4 regions of the Mitsuaria sp. RG genome follow, and region 2 is predicted to be linked to each of the others. Evidence: predicted binding sites of a transcription regulator. Region 2 holds the regulator's gene; each other region holds the start of a gene.
What was found. The regulator sigma-54, encoded in region 2, starts transcription at its own class of promoters, with help from an activator protein. The targets are predictions, from matches to a motif close to TGGCANGNAANCTGCTTT.
Positions count from the first base shown of each region.

Region 1: the regulator sigma-54 is predicted to act here: its motif matches at 2,745-2,762, upstream of POF53_RS13960 (CmpA/NrtA family ABC transporter substrate-binding protein).
Region 3: the regulator sigma-54 is predicted to act here: its motif matches at 2,190-2,207, upstream of glnA (type I glutamate--ammonia ligase).
Region 4: the regulator sigma-54 is predicted to act here: its motif matches at 1,756-1,773, upstream of nirB (nitrite reductase large subunit NirB).

Region 1 is NZ_JAQMYQ010000022.1:4,138-9,737, reverse strand. Features, by position in the region: gene POF53_RS13970 (nitrate/nitrite transporter) at 1-598, opposite strand, end outside; gene POF53_RS13965 (ANTAR domain-containing response regulator) at 903-1,478, opposite strand; gene POF53_RS13960 (CmpA/NrtA family ABC transporter substrate-binding protein) at 1,489-2,703, opposite strand; gene POF53_RS13955 (quinone-dependent dihydroorotate dehydrogenase) at 2,830-3,855, shown strand; gene rmf (ribosome modulation factor) at 4,070-4,279, opposite strand; gene rlmKL (bifunctional 23S rRNA (guanine(2069)-N(7))-methyltransferase RlmK/23S rRNA (guanine(2445)-N(2))-methyltransferase RlmL) at 4,845-5,600, shown strand, end outside.
Region 2 is NZ_JAQMYQ010000051.1:9,375-14,974, reverse strand. Features, by position in the region: gene rapZ (RNase adapter RapZ) at 1-721, opposite strand, end outside; gene ptsN (PTS IIA-like nitrogen regulatory protein PtsN) at 724-1,188, opposite strand; gene hpf (ribosome hibernation-promoting factor, HPF/YfiA family) at 1,201-1,509, opposite strand; gene POF53_RS22155 (RNA polymerase factor sigma-54) at 1,588-3,087, opposite strand; gene lptB (LPS export ABC transporter ATP-binding protein) at 3,261-3,986, opposite strand; gene lptA (lipopolysaccharide transport periplasmic protein LptA) at 3,987-4,511, opposite strand; gene lptC (LPS export ABC transporter periplasmic protein LptC) at 4,498-5,070, opposite strand; gene POF53_RS22135 (KdsC family phosphatase) at 5,079-5,600, opposite strand, start outside.
Region 3 is NZ_JAQMYQ010000015.1:77,379-82,978, forward strand. Features, by position in the region: gene glnL (nitrogen regulation protein NR(II)) at 1-291, opposite strand, end outside; gene glnA (type I glutamate--ammonia ligase) at 686-2,092, opposite strand; gene thiI (tRNA uracil 4-sulfurtransferase ThiI) at 2,584-4,038, shown strand; gene typA (translational GTPase TypA) at 4,166-5,600, shown strand, end outside.
Region 4 is NZ_JAQMYQ010000040.1:19,838-25,437, reverse strand. Features, by position in the region: gene nirB (nitrite reductase large subunit NirB) at 1-1,627, opposite strand, end outside; gene POF53_RS19830 (bifunctional nitrate reductase/sulfite reductase flavoprotein subunit alpha) at 1,888-5,600, opposite strand, start outside.

The DNA.
Region 1 (5,600 bases), on a different contig from region 2:
CCATGGCCTTGGGCTTAGGCCGTTGCGGGGCATTGCGCGCCAGCAGGGCGAACAGCACAAGGGTCAGCAGCAAGGGCAGCACGGCGAAGCCGAACACATTGTTCCAGCCGAAGCCCGCGGCCAGCGCCGGGGCCAGCAGCGCGGCGAACACCGTGCCGGAGTTGCCGGCGCCGGCGATGCCCATGGCCTTGCCCTGGTGCTGGGGTGGATACCACTGCGAGGCCAGGGGCAGGGACACGGCGAACGAGGCCCCAGCGAAGCCGAGGAACACACCCAGCAGCAACGCCTGCTCATAGCTGCGCACCCCCAGGTGCCAGGCGCAGGCCAGGGCGACGATCACGATGACCTGGCCGATCAGCCCGGCGGTCTTGGGTGACAGGCGATCGACCAGCAGGCCCATGGCGAAGCGCAGTACCGCGCCGGCCAGGATCGGCGTGGCCACCATCAGGCCCCGTTGTTGTGCGCTCAGTTGCAGGTCGGCGGCGATCTGCACCGCCAGGGGGCCGAGCAGGTACCAGACCATGAAGCTCAGGTCGAAATACAGGAAGGCGGCGAACAGCGTGGGCACATGCCCGGATTTCCAGAAGCTCGTATTCATCGAACACCTCGTTGGGCGCGGAAACGAAAAGACGCCGCTGCCCGGTCCATGGCTGTGGAGGGGCGAGCGACGTCTTTGTCAGGGTATGGGGGCAACCGCCGTTGGCTACCGGGGTTTTCAGAGCAAGAGGCGGGCCAATATCCAGTCTCGCGCGAACCCTGTAGGAGCGGCCTTGTGTCGCGAAAGGGCCGCAAAGCGGCCCCAGCGATCTTTATGTAAACCCTGAAATCTTGGGGCCGCTGCGCGCCCCTTTCGCGGCACAAGGCCGCTCCTACAGAGGGGCGTAACGTCGGTACGGATGGCGCTACCCCAGCATCTGCGACATGGCAATGATCTGTTCCGCCACCTGGATCAGCTTCTGCTGGCGGCTCATGGCCTGGCGGCGCATCAGGGTGTAGGCCTGTTCCTCGTTGCAGTCCTTCATCTTCATCAGCAGGCCCTTGGCCTGCTCGATGAGCTTGCGCTCGGCCAACTGCTGGTCGCGGGCCAGCAGTTGAGCCTTGAGCGCCTGGTCGCTTTCGAAGCGGGCCATGGCCACATCAAGGATCGGTTGCAGCCGCGTGGTCTGGATACCCTCGACGATGTAGGCGCTGACCCCGGCCTGGATCGCCTGGCGCATCACACCGGGGTCATGCTCGTCGGTGAACAGCACGATGGGACGCGGGCGGTCGCGGCTGACCAGCACCACCTGTTCCATCACGTCCCGGCCTGGTGACTCGGTATCGATCAGCACCACGTCCGGGTGCACCGTTTCGACACACGCGGGCAGGTCGATGCTCAGGCTGCTGGCCTCGATCACCTCGAAGCCGGCCTCGATCAGGGCGGCCTTGAGGCGGCCGACTTTTTTTTCCGTGTCGTCGATCAGCAGGATACGCAACATGGCTGGACCCTCAGCGATGGGCGCGGGCGTCAGGCGCCGCGTCCAGGGCGTGCAGTGCGAAGCTGCGCGCATAGCCATGGGGGTCGCTGCCGTCCCAGCGGCTGCCGTCGATCAGCAGGCTGCTGCGCATGGGCGGGTCGGCACAAGGTACGCCCAACGCCGTGGCGGCCTCGCGGTACAGCGTCAGCTGCTGCACCTGGCTGGCGACCGCCAGGTAGTCCGGGTCGTCACGCAGCAGGCCCCAGCGGCGGAACTGGGTCATGAACCACATGCCATCGGACAGGTACGGCAGGTTGGCCCGACCCTGGTCGAACAGGCGCAGGCCGTGGGGATCGTGCCAGCGATGGCCCAGGCCATCCTGGTAGTCGCCGATCAGGCGCGGCTCGATGCTGCCGACCGGGGAGCCCAGGTAGGCGCTGCCGCTGAGCAGTTGCGCCGTGCCACGGCGATTCTCCTGGCTCTGCTCGATGAAGCGTGCGGCGGCGAGTACCGACTTGATTAGCGCCCGGGTGCTGTTGGGGTACTGTTCGACGAAGCCGCGGGCACTGGCCAGGACCTTTTCCGGATGGTCGGGCCAGATCGACTGGCTGGTGGCCAGGGTGAAGCCCTGCCCCTTGGCGACGGCGTCCGCCGACCAGGGTTCGCCGACACAGAAGCCGTCGATGCGCCCGGCCTGCAGGTGGGCGGCCATCTGCGCAGGGGGCACCACCACGCTGGTCACATCGCGCAGCGGGTGGATACCCTGGCTGGCCAGCCAGTAGTAAAGCCAGAGGGCATGGGTACCGGTCGGAAAGGTCTGGGCGAACGTCAGTTGTGCGCCCTGTTGGTGCACCAGCCGCGCCAGTGCCTCGGGGCTGGTCACGCCCTTGCGCTGCAGCGCGGGGGAGAGATTGATGGCCTGGGCGTTCTGGTTAAGGCCCATGAGCACGGCCAAGGGGCTGGCGGGCACGCCGCCGATGCCCAGGTGCACCGCGTACACCAGGCCATAGAGGCAGTGGGCGGCGTCCAGCTCGCCGCTGACCAGCTTGTCGCGCAGCCCGGCCCAGGACGCCTGGCGGCGCAGGTTGAGGGTCAGGCCGAACTGCTGGGCGAAGCCCTGGGTGGCGGCGACCACCACCGAGGCGCAGTCGGTCAGGGCCATGAAACCGATGTCCAGGCTGGGCTTTTCCGGCGCGTCGCTGCCGTTGACCCAGGCCAGGGGCGTTGTCGGGAGGGCTGTGTTCACGAGAATCCTCAGGCGTTCGCGATTGACTGCATGCAACGGACTTAGCAACCCATGTGCCATTGCCCTGTCGCCCCGGCGGCTCGCTGGCTATAATCGCCCCCTCACACACCGCGAGTCCGCCCACCCATGTATACCCTGGCCCGCCAGTTGCTGTTCAAGCTCTCCCCGGAAACCTCCCACGACCTCTCGCTGGACCTGATCGGCGCCGGTGGCCGTCTCGGGCTCAACGGCCTGCTGTGCAAGCAGCCGGCGGCGTTGCCAGTGACAGTGATGGGCTTGAACTTCGCCAACCCGGTCGGCCTGGCCGCCGGCCTGGACAAGAACGGCGCGGCCATCGATGGCTTTGCCCAACTGGGCTTCGGCTTTGTCGAGATCGGCACCGTGACGCCGCGCCCGCAGCCGGGCAACCCCAAGCCGCGGCTGTTTCGCTTGCCGGAGGCCACGGCCATCATCAACCGCATGGGCTTCAACAACCTGGGCGTCGACCACCTGCTGGCGCGGGTGCGTGCCGCGAAGTACACCGGCGTGTTGGGTATCAACATCGGCAAAAACTTCGACACCCCGGTCGAGCGGGCCCAGGACGACTACCTGATCTGCCTGGAGAAGGTCTACAACGACGCCAGCTACATCACCGTCAACGTCAGCTCGCCGAATACCCCCGGCCTGCGTTCGCTGCAGTTCGGCGATTCGCTCAAGCAACTGCTCGATGCCCTGGCCGAGCGCCGTGAGCAATTGGCGCAGGCAAACGGCAAGCGCGTACCGCTGGCGATCAAGATCGCGCCGGACATGAGTGACGAGGAGACCGCCCTGGTGGCGGCGGCGTTGGTCGAATCGGGGATGGATGCGGTGATCGCCACCAACACCACCCTGGGGCGCGAGGGCGTCGAAGGCCTGCCGTTCGGTGGCGAGGCTGGTGGTTTGTCGGGTGCGCCGGTGCTGGAAAAGAGCACTCACACGGTGAAAGTGCTCGCTGGTGAGCTGGGTGGCAAGCTGCCGATCATTGCGGCGGGCGGGATCACCGAGGGGCGTCATGCGGCCGAGAAGATCGCCGCAGGGGCGAGCCTGGTACAGATCTATTCGGGCTTCATCTATAAAGGCCCGTCGCTGATTCGTGAAGCAGTGGATGCCATTGCCGCGATGCCGAAAGCATGAAATGAACCGGTAGCCGTGGGGGCGGGCTTGTCCCGCGATGGCGCCAGGACAAGTTGCCTGGGCGGACGCCATCGCGGGGCAAGCCCGCTCCCACGTTGCCCACCGGATAGGATGAAAAAAAGGGCATAAAAAAGGGCCCCTTCAAAGGGGCCCCTGGGCCGCAGCCCGCCGCCCGGATAGGGCGCGCATGGTGACTCGAATTCAGTGTCCTCGTTCAGCCAAGTGCGTGGTTCTCGTTTCGGGTAGAAATGCCAGCGATGCCGGTCTCTGCATTCCAGTAAGCTTCACGGCCGTTGCGCCAACCGTTCATCCAGTTTTGATGGCCAGCTGTACCTTCCTGTTTTGGGCACAGTTCTCGGGATTTACCTTGTATGCCGTAAAGAAAACCGCGTGCTTTTTCTTTCTCCTCGGAACTACGTTTCATTCTTTTTCCACTCATAAGGTATTGCCCTCACTTGTTGACTGAAATGTCCCGTCGGCCTCTCCGAGGCCGGGCAGAATCGTTCTGCCGAAGTGCACCCGCTGCTGGCGTGGCGGGTTGAAAGTGCCGCCCCGTTGCGGTGCGACCTGAGATCAGTTCTAACGAATGCAGGTCACAGTGTGAATGATCGATTTGTCATAAGGACGTAACCTTTCCGAAGGTGAGGGGATAAGTAAATAAATGCGACTCAACCTTGTTTGCCGTTGAGCCCGCTATGATCAGGGTTTACCCAACCTTGACGTCAATTGGCCAGCGTTGCTGGATGATGACAGTAATATTTGGTAATGCGACGAAGGGTCACATCTGAGCCCGACGTCCACGCAATTTTCATACTGCCCGACGATCAAAGCCTCTTTCGCCACCCGGCAAAGGCATGATCGACCGGGCGGCCAGGCCTGGCGAGCGTTTCGTCGGGCCACCCGGACGCCTGCTGGAAAGGCGTGCGGGCTAACAGCGGCAGCCGATGCGTCGGCTCGCCATCTACCTAGCCAAAGGCTCTGGATTGCACATGTCGGACCGTTTCGAACTTTACCTTACCTGCCCCAAGGGTCTTGAAGGCCTGCTCGCCGAGGAAGCCCGTCAACTGGGCCTGAACGAGGTGCGTGAGCACACCTCGGCCATTCGCGGCGACGCCGACATGGAAACCGCCTATCGCCTGTGCCTCTGGTCGCGCCTGGCTAACCGCGTGCTGCTGGTGCTCAAGCGCTTCTCGATGAAGAACGCCGACGACCTGTACGACGGCGTGAATGCCGTCGACTGGGCCGACCACCTGGCGGCTGATGGCACCTTGGCGGTGGAGTTTAGCGGCCATGGCTCAGGCATCGACAACACCCACTTCGGCGCGCTCAAGGTCAAGGATGCGATCGTCGACAAGCTGCGCAACCGCGAAGGCCTGCGCCCGTCGGTGGAGAAGGTCGACCCGGATGTGCGCGTGCACCTGCGCCTGGACCGTGGCGAGGCGATCCTTTCCCTCGACCTGTCCGGCCACAGCCTGCACCAGCGTGGCTATCGCTTGCAGCAGGGTGCTGCGCCCCTGAAGGAGAACCTGGCGGCGGCGGTGCTGATCCGCGCCGGCTGGCCACGTATCGCGGCCGAGGGCGGCGCCCTGGCCGACCCGATGTGCGGCGTGGGCACCTTCCTGGTCGAGGCGGCGATGATCGCCGCCGATATCGCTCCCAACCTCAAGCGCGAGCGCTGGGGCTTCAGCGCCTGGCTCGGCCATGTGCCGGCGCTGTGGCGCAAGGTCCACGACGAGGCCCAGGCC
Region 2 (5,600 bases):
TGGCGGCGAAGCGTGGCAGCCACTTGAGCAGGTAGCCGGAGATGTCCTGGAACATTTCCTCGACGTCCGGCTGGGCGGCCAGGTAATCGATCACCGGCTGTTCGAGGCCGGAATGCTCGCGAAGTTCCGGCTTCCAGTATGGATTGGGCAGGCAACGCACATCGAACACCACATCGGCGTCCACCGGCATGCCGCGCTTGAAGCCGAACGACTCGACCAGGAACGCGGTGCCTGGCTCGGGCTGGTTGAGCAGGCGCAGCTTGATCGAATCGCGCAGCTGGTAGAGGTTCAGATTGGTGGTGTCGATTTTCAGGTCGGCGAGGTCGGCGATCGGCCCGAGCAGCTCGCTTTCCACGCGGATCGCCTCGGCCAGCGAGCGGCTGTCGTTGGTCAGCGGATGGCGGCGGCGGGTTTCCGAGAAGCGCTTGAGCAGGGTGTCTTCGTCGGCGTCCAGGTACAGCACGTCGCACTGGATATGCCGCGAACGTGCCTCATCCAGCAGTTCGGGGAAGCGCGACAGGTGGCTGGGGAGGTTGCGCGCATCGATGGATACCGCGACCTTCGGTTGCAGCAACTCGGTGTTGATCAGCGCGTTTTCCGCCAACTGCGGCAACAACCCGGCGGGCAGGTTGTCGATGCAGTAGTAGCCGTTGTCTTCCAGCACGTCGAGGGCGGTGCTCTTACCGGAGCCGGAGCGGCCGCTGACGATGATCAGGCGCATGTTCAGTGCTCGTTCTGTACGTCCAGGACGACCTGGTAAAGGGCATCGCTGCTGTCGGCGGCACGCAGGCGATCGCGGACCTCCTTGCGATCGAGCATGCTGGCGATCTGGCGCAGCAGTTCAAGGTGAGCATCGGTGGCAGCTTCCGGGACCAGCAGGACGAACAGCAGGTCGACCGGTGCGCCATCGATGGCATCGTAATCGATAGGGGCGTCCAGGTGCAGCAGGGCGCTCACTGGCGCGGTGCAGCCCACAAGCCGGCAGTGGGGAATGGCAATGCCATTGCCAAAACCGGTGGAGCCCAGTTTTTCCCGAGCGATGAGCTTGTCGAAGACGTCTTGCATCTCCAGCTCGGGTACTTGCTCGGCGATCAGGTTGGCGACCTTTTCCAGGGCGCGCTTCTTGCTGCCGCCCGGCACGTTCACGAGGGAACGGCCGGGGGTCAGGATGGTTTCAAGTCGGATCATGGATGAGGGGGATCAGCGGGCGGCTGCGCCTTGCAGCAGGCTTTGCTGTTTTTCCTTGTGTTTTTTCAGTTGGCGATCAAGTTTGTCTGCCAGGGCGTCGATCGCCGCATACATGTCTTGATGTTCGGCGTTGGCGACGACTTCGCCACCGGGAATCTGGAGTGTGGCTTCCACCTTCTGCTGCAGCTTCTCGACCTTCATGATCACCGTCGCATTGGTGATCTTGTCGAAATGACCCTCCACGCGGGCGAGCTTCTCAAGCACGTAATCGCGCAGTGGTTGGGTGACTTCTACATGCTGTCCACTGATGTTGACTTGCATACAGCTTCTCCTTTGTTGCCCGTGCATAAAGAGGCAGGTATTGCACCTGCCACTGAAACGCTGTGGCACATCCCGGGGCTACATCAGTCGCTTGCGCTCGCTCGACGGGGCGATGCCCAACGATTCGCGGTACTTGGCGACGGTGCGACGGGCTACCTGGATGCCTTGTGCCTCCAGTAAACCAGCGATCTTGCTGTCACTCAATGGCTTTTTCTGATTTTCCGCCGCCACCAGTTTCTTGATGATCGCGCGGATCGCCGTGGACGAGCATTCGCCGCCTTCGGCGGTGCTCACGTGGCTGGAGAAAAAGTATTTCAGTTCGTAGATGCCGCGCGGGGTGTGCATGTATTTTTGCGTGGTCACCCGGGAAATGGTCGACTCGTGCATGCCCACCGCCTCGGCGATATCGTGCAGCACCAGTGGCTTCATGGCCTCGTCGCCGTGGTCGAGGAAGCCGCGCTGGTGCTCGACGATCTGCGTCGCCACCTTCATCAGCGTCTCGTTGCGGCTCTGCAGGCTCTTGATGAACCAGCGCGCTTCCTGCAACTGGTTGCGCATGAAGGTGTTGTCGGCGCTGGTGTCGGCGCGGCGGACGAAGCCGGCGTACTGCGGGTTGACCCGCAGGCGCGGTACCGCTTCCTGGTTGAGCTCGACCAGCCAGCGCTCGCTGTCCTTGCGCACGATGACGTCAGGCACGACGTACTCGGGCTCGCTGGACTCGATCTGCGAGCCGGGCCGCGGGTTGAGGGTCTGCACCAGTTCGATGATCTGGCGCAGTTCGTCTTCCTTGAGCTTCATGCGGCGCATCAGCTGGCTGTAGTCGCGGCTGCCGAGCAGGTCGATGAAGTCGGTGACCAGGCGCTGGGCCTCGCTCATCCACGGTGTCGAGGCCGGCAGCTGGCGCAGTTGCAGCAGCAGGCATTCGCCCAGGGAACGGGCGCCAATGCCGACAGGTTCGAACTGCTGGATGCGGTGCAGCACCGCCTCGACCTCGTCCAGCTCGATGTCGAGTTCCGGATCGAAGCCTGCGCAGATCTCCTCGAGGGTGTCTTCCAGGTAGCCCTGGCTGTTGATGCTGTCGATCAGGGTGACGGCGATCAGGCGGTCGGTGTCGGACATCGGCGCCAGGTTGAGCTGCCACAGCAGGTGGCTCTGCAGACTCTCGCCGACCGAGGTGCGGGTGGTGAAGTCCCACTCGTCGTCATCGTTGCTCGGCAGGCTGCTGGCGCTGGTCTGGTAGATGTCTTCCCAGGCGGTGTCGACCGGCAGTTCGTTGGGGATGCGCTCGGCCCATTCGCCGTCTTCGAGGTTTTCCGCGGTGCTGCTGGTACTGGTTTCCTGGAAACTGTTGTCCTGGACTTCGGCGGTCGGCTTGTTCTCGGCGTTGTCCGCCATCGGATCGCTGTTGTCGAAGTCCTCGCCGTCTTCCTGACGTTCGAGCATCGGATTGGACTCCAGCGCTTCCTGGATTTCCTGCTGGAGGTCCAGGGTGGAGAGCTGAAGCAGACGGATGGCCTGTTGCAACTGCGGGGTCATCGTCAGTTGCTGGCCCATTTTTAGGACGAGCGATGGTTTCATGGCTGGGGCTTGATACCTTGTTGCCGGCGCGCATGCGCCATCCACTACACGGAGGGCGCCTGGGCGCCGATTTTAAGCAAGTTGTATGCCTGAAATTGCAGCGTTTGCCTAGAGCACTGTAACAACTTAAGCCTCGAACAGGCGCTTGCGCCAGTGCTCCGGGCAGGCCGGGGTCAGAGTCGGAACTCGTGCCCCAGGTACACTTCCTTGACCAGCTGGTTGGCCAGGATGGTCTCGGCGTCGCCTTCGGCGATCAGCTGGCCATCGTTGACGATGTAGGCGGTCTCGCAGATGTCCAGGGTCTCGCGAACGTTGTGGTCGGTGATCAGTACGCCGATGCCCTTGTTCTTGAGGTGGTGGATGATCTGCTTGATGTCGCCCACGGAGATCGGGTCGACACCGGCAAAGGGTTCGTCCAGCAGGATGAACTTGGGCGCGGTGGCCAGGGCGCGGGCGATCTCGACGCGGCGGCGTTCACCGCCGGAGAGGCTCATGCCGAGGTTGTCGCGGATGTGGCTGATGTGGAATTCCTGCAGCAGGCTTTCCAGCTCCTTGCGCCGGCCGTCGCGGTCGAGGTCCTTGCGGGTCTCGAGGATGGCCATGATGTTGTCGGCCACCGACAGCTTGCGGAAGATCGAGGCTTCCTGCGGCAGGTAGCCGATACCGGCCTGGGCGCGGCCGTGCATGGGCTGGTGGCTGACGTCGAGGCTGTCGATCAGCACGCGGCCCTGGTCGGCCTGGACCAGGCCGACGATCATGTAGAAACAGGTGGTCTTGCCGGCGCCGTTGGGGCCGAGCAGGCCGACGATCTGGCCGCTGTCGATGGACAGGCTGACGTCGCGAACGACCTGCCTGCCCTTGTAGCTCTTGGCCAGGTGCTGGGCTTTGAGGGTTGCCATTTACTCGGCCTTTTTCTTCGGTTGAATGACCATGTCGATGCGCTGACGTGGTGCAGTCACGTTGCCACCGCGACCGGCGGTAGCCACCTGGGTCTTGGTGTTGTAGACGATCTTCTCGCCTTCGGTGGTGTTGCCTTCGTTCTCGACCTTGGCGCGGTCGGTAAGGATCACCGTGTCTTTCTGCGCCTGGTACTGGATGGTCACGGCCCAGCCTTTCATCTTGTCGGGCTTGGCGGCGCTCTGCTGCTGCTCGAAGTAGGCCAGGTTGCCCACCGAGGTGACCACGTCGATGTCGCCGGAGGCGGAGCGGGTCATGGTCACGGTGTTGCCTTTGATCATCATCGAACCTTGGGTGATGATCACGTCGCCGGTGTAGGTGGCAACGCCCTGCTTGTCGTCCAGGTGGGCGTTGTCCGCCTGGATGCGGATCGGCTGGTCACGGTCATTCGGCAGGGCGAAGGCGCTCGCGCTTCCCAGTGCTACGCCCAGGCTGAGCAGAAGGGGGATGGTTTTAACGAGCCTCATACTGTCCTCTTACGTTAGAGAGCAGGTCCATCCTGCCTTCTTTCAAATACGCTTTCATTCCTTTGCCCGTAGTCGTGCCACCGGCGCCGTCGATTCTAACGGCTTGCTCGGTCTGCGCATATTGCTTCTGCGGGAACACGGTCATGCGTGTGCTGGTGATGATGGTTTCACGTTGCTTGTCGTCGGTGCGCGCCACGCGCACATCGTCGATCAGTTCGACCTCGGTGCCGTCCGGGTTGACCTCGGCGCGCTTGCTCTGCACGTGCCAGGGGTACTCGGTGCCGCGGTACATGTGCAGGTCGGGCGTGGTTACCAGGGTGACCTCGCTGGCCTTGAGGTGCTCGACCTTGGCGGCGGTCATCTCGTACTGCAGCTTGCCGTCGGGCAAGAACTGCAGGCTGTGGGCGTTGATCGCGTAGTAGTCGATGGCACTCTGGTCGACCTGGGCCTGCGGCTGGTCGAGGAAGGTCTCCGGGCTGATGTTCCAATAGCCTACCGCAACCAGCACGGCGGCGATCCCGCCTAGCAGCGCGACATTTCTGATCTTCTTGCTGAGCATGGGCAGCCTTACAGGTAATGGGCGTTGGCAGCGTCCAGGGTGCCCTGGGCCTGCATGATCAGTTCGCAGAACTCGCGGGCGGCGCCTTCGCCGCCGCGAGCCAGGGTGACGCCGTGGGCGTGCTGGCGAACGAATGCCGCGGCGTTGTGCACCGCCATGCCCAGGCCCACGCGGCGGATCACCGGCAGGTCGGGCAGGTCGTCGCCGAGGTAGGCGACCTGTTCATAGCTTAGATTGAGTTCGGCGAGCAGGCCGTCGAGCACCACCAGTTTGTCCTCGCGGCCCTGGAACAGGTGCGGGATGCCGAGGTTCTTCGCCCGGCGCTCGACCACCGGGGTCTTGCGCCCGCTGATGATCGCGGTGGTCACGCCCGCGGCCATGAGCATCTTGATGCCGTGGCCGTCGAGGGTGTTGAAGGTCTTGAACTCGCTGCCGTCCTCGAGGAAATACAGGCGGCCGTCGGTGAGCACGCCGTCGACGTCGAACACCGCCAGCTTGATGGCCTTGGCGCGTTGCATCAGGTCCTGGTT
Region 3 (5,600 bases), on a different contig from region 2:
GGTCACGGCATAGTCGACGGTGATGGTCTGGCCGGTCAGCGAGGTCAGCTGCGCTTCACGCTTGGTGAACGGGTGCGCCTGCTCCACCGCCTGGCGCAGCGAATTGAGCGCCTCGGTCGATTCGGTGAACAGCTCGCTGATGAACTGCCCGTGGCTGCGCTGGCCGCTGACGGCCAGCAGCATCTCCGCCGCCGGGTTCATGTACTCCAGGCGCAGTTCGGCATTGAGCAGCAGCGTGGCCGTGGTCAGGTTGTCCAGAAGCAGACGGTGCTGTGCATCGCTGATGGTCATGGGGCGTCGTTGACCTCTTTTGGCACATGGGCTGGCGCGGGTGGTGCGCTTGGTACCGTGAAAATGCAAGAAACAAACCAAGGCTCCGAAAAGAAGCGAGAAACCCGGATAAACACCTGTTATTGCGCAAATTCGGAACAGAAAGTCCAGGTTAAACGTTTCACTTGAACCATATTGGGGTGCATCACGGGGCATGCCCGAAAATAGTGCACCAATATAGAGCATAGCCCGGAGGGTGAGGTTTTGATTTTGGCTGGGAGCCAATGGCCTCCGCGCGGGTGAACCCGCTCCCACAGAGGGCGTGCGGTTTGCCCGCGAGGGATTCGATCCGGAAATGAAAACGGCCTCCCGAGGGAGGCCGTCCTGATGTCATCGACGCGGGGCGCCGATCAGATCAGCAGCTGTAGTACAGCTCGTATTCCAGCGGGTGCACGAAGGTGCGGACCTTGATCTCTTCTTCGCTCTTCAGTTCGATGAAGGCATCGATGAAGTCGTCGGAGAACACGCCGCCCTTGGTCAGGAACGCACGGCCCTTGTCCAGCTCTTCCAGGGCTTCCTTCAGGCTGCCGCACACCTGCGGGATGTCCTTGGCCTCTTCAGGCGGCAGGTCGTACAGGTTCTTGTCGGCGGCATCGCCTGGGTGGATCTTGTTCTGGATGCCGTCCAGGCCGGCCATCAGCAAGGCCGCGAAGGCCAGGTACGGGTTGGCCGATGGGTCCGGGAAGCGTGCTTCGATACGGCGGGCTTTCGGGCTGCCGACGTAAGGAATACGGATCGAGGCGGAACGGTTGCGCGCCGAGTAGGCCAGCATCACCGGGGCTTCGAAACCTGGGACCAGACGCTTGTAGGAGTTGGTCGACGGGTTGGTGAAGCCGTTCAGGGCCTTGCCGTGCTTGATGATGCCGCCGATGAAGTACAGGGCGGTATCGGACAGGCCGGCATAGCCTTCGCCGGAGAAGGTGTTCTTGCCGTCTTTCCAGATCGACATGTGCACGTGCATGCCCGAGCCGTTGTCGCCGTACAGAGGCTTGGGCATGAAGGTGGCGGTACGGCCGTAAGCGTCGGCAACGTTGTGCACGACGTACTTCAGGGCCTGTACTTCGTCAGCTTTCTTCACCAGGGTGTTGAACTTGACGCCGATTTCGTTCTGGCCGGCAGTCGCCACTTCGTGGTGGTGGACTTCGACGGTCTGGCCCATTTCTTCCAGGGCGTTGCACATGGCAGTGCGGATTTCGTGGTCGTGGTCGAACGGCGGAACCGGGAAGTAGCCGCCTTTCACGCCCGGACGGTGGCCTTTGTTGCCGCCTTCGACGTCAGCGCCGGTCATCCACGAGCCTTGCTCGGAGAAGATCTTGAACATCGAGCCAGAGATGTCCGACTGGAACTTCACTTCGTCGAAGATGAAGAACTCAGGCTCCGGGCCTGCGAACACGGTGTCACCGATGCCGGTGCTCTTCAGGTACTCTTCGGCGCGCTTGGCGATGCCGCGCGGGTCGCGATCGTAGCCCTGCATGCTCGACGGATCGACGATATCGCAGGTGATGATCAGGGTCGGCTCTTCGGTGAACGGGTCCAGCACGGCGGTGTCGTCGACCGGCATCAGGATCATGTCGGAGGCTTCGATGCCTTTCCAGCCAGCGATGGAGGAACCGTCGAACATCTTGCCGACTTCGAAGAAGTCTTCGTCCAGGCCATCGCGCGCCGGCATGGTCACGTGATGCTGAACGCCCTTGGTGTCCGTGAAACGCAGATCAATCCACTTGACGTCATGATCTTTGATGAGTTGAACCGACTTCGACATGTTGTCCTCCGGATGGTCTAGGGCGCAGTTGGCCGCTGCCCTGGAAAAAGGGTGTCGCTGGGCGCGGATAGTCGACCAAGCGTACCTGCCTCACAAGGGAGCAAATTGCATGCCAGTGCCCAAAAATGGCGAGGGCGGGATGAAAGGGGGCGTTGGCGGGCTTTTGCGAGGTGGCGGGGTGGAATGAACGCACCCTTAAAAGGCACTTTTTGAATGCCATGCACTGTTTTGGTGCGCGCGTGAGGCCTTGTGCTGCTTTCGTGGGCCCTTTCGCGGGTAAACCCGCTCCCACAGGATCTTCACTGGCTTCAATGATTGTGCGATCCCTGTGGGAGCGGGTTTACCCGCGAAAGGGCCGGTACAGGTGCTGCACAAGCCCCCTGCTGCATTCATCGCAAAGCTTCTGATCAAAAGTTGCTCAAACCTTGAGCGATTTCCGCTATAATTCGCGCCCCCTATTTTTGGCAGGCCCTGCGCGCGCTGTTAAACCAATGAAACTTATCGTCAAAGTCTTCCCAGAGATCACCATCAAGAGCCGGCCGGTGCGCAAGCGCTTCATCCGCCAGCTCGCCAAGAACATCCGCAACGTGCTCAAGGACCTGGATCCCGAGCTCGCGGTTGACGGTGTCTGGGACAATCTCGAGGTGGTCACCCGCGTCGAGGACGAGAAGATCCAGCGTGAGATGATCGAGCGCCTGTCCTGCACCCCGGGTATCACCCACTTCCTGCAGGTCGAGGAATACCCGCTGGGCGACTTCGACGACATCGTCGCCAAGTGCAAGCACCACTTCGGCCACCTGCTGGCCGGCAAGCACTTCGCCGTGCGCTGCAAGCGCGGCGGCCACCACGACTTCACCTCGATGGACGTCGACCGCTACGTCGGCAGCCAGCTGCGCCAGCAGTGCGGCGCCGCCGGCATCGAGCTGAAGAAGCCGGAAGTCCTGGTGCGCATCGAGATCCGCGACCAGCGCCTGTACGTGATCCACAACCAGCACAACGGCATCGGTGGTTATCCGCTGGGCGCCCTGGAGCAGACCCTGGTGCTGATGTCCGGTGGCTTCGACTCCACCGTGGCGGCCTACCAGATGATGCGCCGGGGCCTGATGACTCACTTCTGCTTCTTCAACCTCGGTGGTCGCGCCCACGAACTGGGTGTGATGGAAGTGGCCCATTTCCTGTGGAAGAAGTACGGCAGCAGCCAGCGCGTGCTGTTCATCAGCGTGCCGTTCGAGGAAGTGGTCGGCGAAATCCTCAACAAGGTCGACAACAGCTACATGGGCGTCACGCTCAAGCGCATGATGCTGCGCGCGGCTGCGCGCATGGCCGACCGCCTGCAGATCGACGCCCTGGTGACTGGCGAGGCGATTTCCCAAGTGTCCAGCCAGACATTGCCGAACCTGTCGATCATCGACTCGGCCACTGACAAGCTGGTGCTGCGCCCGCTGCTGGCCAGCCACAAGCAGGACATCATCGACCAGGCTACCGAGATCGGCACCGCCGATTTCGCCAAGCACATGCCCGAGTACTGCGGCGTGATCTCGGTGAACCCGACCACCCATGCCAAGCGTCACCGCATGGAGCACGAAGAGAAGCAGTTCGAGATGGAAGTGCTGGAGCGTGCCCTGGAGCGCGCCAGGTTCATTTCCATTGACCACGTGATCGATGAACTGGGCAAGGACATCGAAGTCGAGGAGGTGGCCGAAGCGCTGCCAGGCCAGATCGTCATCGACATTCGTCACCCTGATGCCCAGGAAGACGAACCCCTGGCGCTGGAAGGTATCGAAGTCCAGGCCATGCCGTTCTATGCGATCAACAGCAAGTTCAAGCATCTGGATCCCACGCGCCAGTACTTGCTGTATTGCGACAAGGGTGTGATGAGCCGTCTGCACGCACACCACCTGCTCAGTGAGGGACATGCCAATGTGCGTGTTTATCGTCCGACATAAGACGCCAGGGCTGTATGGCGGCAGCATCCGCCATCGCCCTCCCGACCGCCGGGCCCGCTGAGCCTTAAACAGTACATATTGGCCGCCTACACTGGCGGCAACCGAATCCTCTGATCGAGATACAGTTGTGATCGAAAATCTGCGTAACATCGCCATCATTGCCCACGTTGACCATGGTAAAACCACCCTGGTCGACAAACTCCTGCGCCAGTCCGGCACCCTGGAGCGTAACGAGCTCAACGACGAGCGCGTCATGGACTCCAACGACCAGGAAAAAGAGCGCGGCATTACCATTCTGGCGAAAAACACCGCCATCAACTGGAACGGCTACCACATCAACATCGTCGACACCCCCGGCCACGCCGACTTCGGTGGCGAGGTCGAGCGTGTAATGTCGATGGTCGACTCCGTGCTGCTGCTGGTCGACGCGCAAGACGGCCCGATGCCGCAAACCCGCTTCGTGACCAAGAAGGCCTTCGAAGCCGGCCTGAAGCCGATCGTCGTGATCAACAAGGTCGACCGTCCGGGCGCGCGTCCTGACTGGGTTCTGGACCAGATCTTCGACCTGTTCGACAACCTCGGCGCCACCGATGAACAGCTGGACTTCAAAGTCGTCTATGCCTCGGCCCTGAACGGCATTGCCGGCCTGGACCACACCGCCATGGGCGAAGACATGACCGCCCTGTACCAGTCGATCGTCGACAACGTACCGGCGCCGGACGTTGACCGTGAAGGCTCGTTCCAGATGCAGATCTCCGCACTGGACTACAACAGCTTCCTCGGCGTTATCGGTGTTGGCCGTATTGCCCGCGGTCGCGTCAAGCCGAACACCCCGGTTGTCGCCATCGACACCAACGGCAAGAAGCGTAACGGCCGTATCCTGAAACTGATGGGTCACCACGGTCTGCACCGTGTGGACGTCGAAGAAGCCCAGGCTGGCGACATCGTCTGCATCAGCGGCTTCGACGAGCTGTTCATCTCCGACACCCTGTGCGCCCCGGATGCGGTAGAAGCGATGAAGCCGCTGACCGTTGACGAGCCAACCGTTTCGATGACCTTCCAGGTCAACGACTCGCCGTTCTGCGGTAAAGAAGGCAAGTTCGTCACCAGCCGTAACATCAAGGACCGTCTGGACAAGGAGCTGCTGTACAACGTTGCCCTGCGCGTTCAGGAAACCGATTCCCCTGACAAGTTCAAGGTATCGGGCCGTGGTGAGCTGCACCTGTCGGTACTGATCGAAACCATGCGCCGTGAAGGCTTCGAGATGGCCGTAGGCCGTCCTGAAGTGATCATCCGCGAAGTCGACGGCGTCAAGCAGGAGCCGTTCGAGAACGTCACCATCGACATCCCTGAGGAATCCCAGGGCAAGGTCATGGAAGAGATGGGCCTGCGTAAAGGCGACCTGACCAACATGGTTCCGGATGGCAAGGGCCGTGTGCGCCTGGAATACAACATTCCAGCCCGTGGTCTGATCGGTTTCCGTAACCAGTTCCTGACCCTGACCAACGGTGCAGGCATCCTGACCTCGATCTTCGATCGCTACGACACCATGAAGTCGGGCC
Region 4 (5,600 bases), on a different contig from region 2:
GGTTCCAGCACGAGGCGAGGATGTTGCCTACCGCCGGCTTGCAGATGTCGCAACCCACGTGGCCCTTGCCATGGCGTTCGAGCAGCTCGCTGAAGGTGCGGATGCCCTCCACCCGCACCAATGCGTAGAGTTCCTGGCGGGTGTAGGCGAAGTGCTCGCACAGGCTCTTGTCTACCGTCACGCCACGGGCGGTCAGTTCGTGTTCGAACACCTGCTTGAGCAGGGCTGCGCAGCCACCACAGCCGCTGGCGGCCTTGGTACAGCCCTTGACGGCGGCAAGGTCGGCGCAACCACTGTCGATGGCGGCGCACACCGCGCCCTTGCTGACGTTGTGGCAGGAGCAGATGGTCGCGCTGTCGGGCAGCGCATCGGCGCCCAGGGCCGGCGCGCCACCGCCTTGCGGCAGGATCAGCGCGGCCGGGTCGGCCGGCAGGGCGATGCCGTTCTGGGCATACTGCAGCAGGGTGTCGTAGTAGCTGTTGTCGCCCACCAGCACCGCGCCGAGCACCTGCTTGCCGCTGGCATCCACCACCAGCCGGCGGTAGGCGCTGTTGGCCTCGTCGATGAAGCGGTAGCTGCGTGCGCCGGGCGTGGCGCCGTGGGCATCGCCGATCGAGCCGACATCCACGCCCAGCAGCTTGAGCTTGGTCGACATGTCGGCGCCGGTGAAGTCGTCTGCCGCCTCGCCCAGCAGCCGCGCGGCCAGGTTGCGCGCCATGGCGTAGCCGGGGGCGACCAGGCCGAACACGCTGCCATTCCACGACGCGCACTCGCCGATGGCGAAGATCCGCGGATCACTGGTCTTGCACTGGTTGTCGATCACAACACCTCCGCGCGCGGCGATCTCCAGGCCACAGGCCCGGCCCAGGGCGTCCTGTGGGCGAATGCCGGCGGAAAAGACGATCAGATCGGTCTCCAGGTGTTCGCCACCGTCGAAGTTCATCCGGTAGCGGTACTGCTCGCCAGCGCTGATCGACTGGGTCGCGCGGGACAGGTGCACGCCCACGCCGAGGGCCTCGATCCGTGCCTTGAGCGCCGCGCCGCCTTCGCTGTCCAGCTGTACCGGCATCAGGCGTGGGGCGAATTCCACCACATGCGCCTCCAGGCCCAGGGACTTGAGGGCGTTGGCCGCCTCGAGGCCGAGCAGGCCGCCACCGACCACCACGCCACGCCGGGCATCCGCGGCGGCGGCGCGTATCGCGTCGAGGTCCTCGAGGGTGCGGTAGACCAGGCGCGCATTGCCGCTGGAGCCTTCGATCGGCGGCACGAACGGGTAGGAGCCGGTGGCCAGGATCAACTGGTCGTAGCCCAGGCGCCCCTCGGCGGTGAGCAGTTCCTGGCGCTCGCGATCGATGTCCAGCACCGCTTCGCCCAGGTGCAGGTGCACGCCGTGGCGGCTGTAGTAGTCCGGGGCGCACAGGGCCAGGGTCTCGGCGCAGCTGCCGGTGAAATACTCCGACAGGTGCACCCGGTCGTAGGCGCGCTGGCGCTCCTCGCCGAACACATGCAGCTCGAAGTGTGCCGTGGCGCCGCGTTCGATCAACTGCTCGACGCAGTGATGGCCGACCATGCCATTGCCGACGATGACCAGTCGTGCTCGTTGTGCCTCGTTCGCTGTTGCCTGCATAGCCGATCCTCGATCACGGAAAACGAAAAAGGCGCCTGGAGCCGAAGCTCCAGGCGCCTTTGCCTGTACTCATCAGTGTGAGGCCCCTGTTGACCGCCGTTGGTCGTTGGGGCTGTTGTGCATTGGGTGAAGCAGGGAGTGTGCCAGGCTTCCGGTCATCGCGGGGCAAGCCCGCTCCCACAAGGGTTGCAGCTTTGGGCGTGTGCTGGCCAGGTGGTGCGGCCGCACAAGCAGGGTGCAGCCCTCACCACCTTGGTGCATCAATACACATCCCGCCGGTAGCGCTTGTCCCGCCCCAGCCCTTCGACATACGCCGCTGCCGCGGCCTCGTCCAGGCCGCCGTGCTGCGCCACCACCTGGCGCAAGGCCGCATCCACATCCCGGGCCATGCGCTGGGCATCGCCACAGACATACACATGCGCGCCGTCCTGCAGCCAGCGCCACAGTTCGGCGCCCTGTTCCAGCAGGCGTTGCTGCACATAGATCTTCTGCGGCTGGTCGCGGGAGAACGCGGTGCTCAGGCGCACATGGCCCTGTGCTTCCCAAGCCAGCAACTGCTCGCGATAGTAGAAGTCGTGCTCCTCGTGCTGCTCGCCGAAGAACAGCCAGTTGCGGCCAGACGCAGCGCGTTCCCGGCGTTCTTCGAGAAACGCCCGGAAGGGCGCGATGCCGGTGCCGGGGCCGATCATTACGATGGGCGTGCCGTCGTCGTCGGGCAGGCGGAAGTGTCTGGATGGTTGGGCAAAGATGGCCACTTCGACGTCCGCAGCACGGTCGGCGAGAAAGGCCGAGCAGACCCCCTTGCGTTCACCGTAGCGCACTGTGGACACCGTCAGGTGCACCTGCCCGGGATGCGCCTTGGGGCTTGAGCTGATCGAGTACAGCCGCGGCTGCAAGGGCTTGAGCAAGGTCAGCCAACGGCTCAGTGGCCATTGCCGGGGAAACTCGCGCAGCACATCGGCCAGTTGCCGGCCCCATAGCCAGTCCTTGAGCGCGGTCTTGCACTCAGGCTGCAACAACTGTTGCAGAGAGGGTGCGTTTTCGCTGAGCGCTTCGAGCTGTCGTGGCGTGACACGGGCAATCTCCAGATGCCGTTCCAGCGCCAGGCTCAGGGGCATCGGCGTCTGACCTTCAAGCTCGACCACGGCCTGGCCATCGAGTTGCATCAGGCTGAGCAGCTCCTGGACCAGCGCCGGGCAGTTGCGCGGCCACACGCCCAGGGCATCACCGGGCTGATAGTCCAGGCCGCTACTCGTGAGGTCGAACACCAGTTGGCGGGTTTCCTTGGTCGAGCCGGGGCCGTTGAGCAGGCGGTTCTGCACCAGGCGCGCAGGCCATGGCTGGTGCCTGCCGTGAGATTCGGCGGTTGCTGGTGCCGATGTCGCGGGGGTGTTTGTGCCGAGGGCCGCCAGCAGGGCCTCGAGCCACGCACTGAATGCGGCATCGAAATCCGGCTCGCAGTCGACCCGCTCCAGCAGGCGCTGGCCGCCCAGTTCCGCCAGGCGCTGGTCGAGCTTGCGACCGAAGCCGCAGAACTGGTCGTAGCTGGAGTCGCCCAGGGCCAGTACCGCATAGGGCAGCTTGACGCAATCGACGTCGCCCGCGCCCTGCAGGGCCTGCCAGAACGAGGCGCCACTGTCCGGGGCGTCGCCGTCGCCGAAGGTGCTGGCAATCAGCAGTACGCTGGCGCAGCCGCGCAGTTGCGCCGGGCTGACACCTTCCATGCTGCTGAGCTCCACCTTCAGCCCTGCCTCGCGCAGGCGTTTAGCGCAGCGCTCGGCCAGCGCCTCGCCGTTGCCGGTCTGCGAGGCCCACAGCACGCGATGGCAAGGTAATCCTGCCTGTGCCTGAGGCTGGGCGAACAGCCCCGCCAGCAGACCATCGACGAACAGGCGTCGGGGCGGCGCCAGCGGTGCGTTAGCCGGCAGGCTTGGCACGCCTTCGGCCCGCGCCTGTTGCAGGCCGAGCAGGAAACCTTGCAGGTAATGCCGCTCCTCCTCGGCAAGCACCGGGGCAGGCTGTGTCTCCAGGCCCAGCAGGCGGGCGAGGGTGGCGGTCGGCATGGTGACGGGCTCCGAAGGAATGGCGACGTTCAGGTCGAGGGCCTCGATGCGTTCGCCCGCGACCCGTTCGAGGGTCACGGCGCAGTACTTGAAGGCCGGTTGCAGCGAGGTGGGGTCGACGGCGTCGCTGGTCAGCGCGTTGATCGCCAACTGCTCGCCGTACAGGTCATTCCAGTGGAACGGCGCGAAGCAGCCACCAGGCAGCACCCGGTTGCTGAGACGGGCCGGCAGCAGCGCCTGGCCACGGCGTGAACGGATTGCCACCTGGTCCTTGTCGCGGATGCCCAGGCGCCGGGCATCGTCGGGGTGGATCTCGACAAAGGGGCCGGGCTCGAGCCGGTTCAGGCTCGGGACCTTGCCGGTCTTGGTCAGGGTGTGCCACTGGTGTTGCACGCGGCCGGTGTTGAGGACAAAGGGGTAGGCGTCGTCCGGCAGCTCGGCGGGCGCCAGCCAGGGCCGCGCATGAAAACGCGCCTTGCCGCTGACGGTCGGAAAGGCCAGTGCCGCTGGCTGGCCGTGTTCGTCGTTGCGATAGCGCAGCGGGCTGCGGTCATCCTCGCGCCCCGGCGCGCAGGGCCACTGCCGGGGGCTGGCGCGCAGTCCGGCATAGTCGATGCCGCGCAGGTCGTAGCCGGTGTCCGGGTTATGGAAGTGGCGGATCTCATCGAACACCGCCTCGGCGTCGGGGTAGTCGAAGGCATGCGCGTAGCCCAGGGCACAAGCGATGCGCGCGATCAGGCGCCAGTCTTCCAGGCTTTCGCCGGGTGGCTCGACGGCGCGGGGCATCAGGGTCAGGTTGCGCTCGCTGTTGATCATCACCCCTTCACCCTCGGCCCACAGCGCCGCCGGCAGGAGAATGTCGGCGTAGCGGTTGGTCTCGGTGTCGAGGAAGGCGTCCTGGCTGATCACCAGTTGCGCCTGGTTCAGGCCGTCGATCACCTGCTGGCGGTTGGCGACGCTGGCCACCGGGTTGCTGCAGATGATCCAGCAGGCCTTCACCTCGCCGCTCTTGAGCTGTTCGAACAGCGCCACGGTGCCTTCGCCGCCCTCGCTGCGCAACGTGCCGGGCGCCAGCTGCCATTGCCGCTCGACGAAGGCGCGGTGCGCCGCCACCTGTGCCGAGCGTTGGCCCGGCAGGCCCGGCCCCATGTAGCCCATCTCGCGGCCGCCCATTGCGTTGGGCTGGCCGGTCAGCGAGAACGGCCCGCTGCCGGGGCGGCAGATGGCGCCGGTGGCCAGGTGCAGGTTGCACAGGGCATTGCTGTGCCAGGTACCGTGGATGCTCTGGTTCAGGCCCATGGTCCAGCAGCTCATCCATTCGTCGGCCTCGCCGATCAGGCGGGCGGCTGCGCGGATGTCGGCCTCGTCCAACCCGGTGATGGCCGCGACCCGCTCCGGGGTGTAGTCCGCAAGAAACGCCGGCAGGTCCTCCCAGCCCTCGGTATGGCGGGCGATGAAATCCGCGTCGGTGTGGCCGTTGGCATGCAGCAGATAGAGAAGGCCATTGAGCAACGCCAGGTCGGTGCCCGGACGCAGTTGCAGGAACAGGTCGGCCTTGTCGGCGGTGGCGCTGCGTCGGGGGTCGACGACGATCAGCCTGGCCCCGGCCTTGAGCCGGTCCAGCAGGCGCAGGAACAGGATCGGGTGGCAGTCGGCCATGTTCGCGCCGATCACCAGGAACACCTCGGCACGCTCGAAATCCTGGTAGCTGCCCGGCGGTCCGTCGGCGCCCAGCGACTGTTTGTAGCCGCTGCCGGCACTGGCCATGCACAGCCGTGAGTTGGACTCGATATGGCGGGTGCCGATGAAGCCCTTGGCCAGTTTGTTGGCCAGGTACTGGGCTTCCAGCGACATCTGCCCGGACACGTACAAGGCCACGGCATCCGCGCCATGGATGTCGATGATCGCGC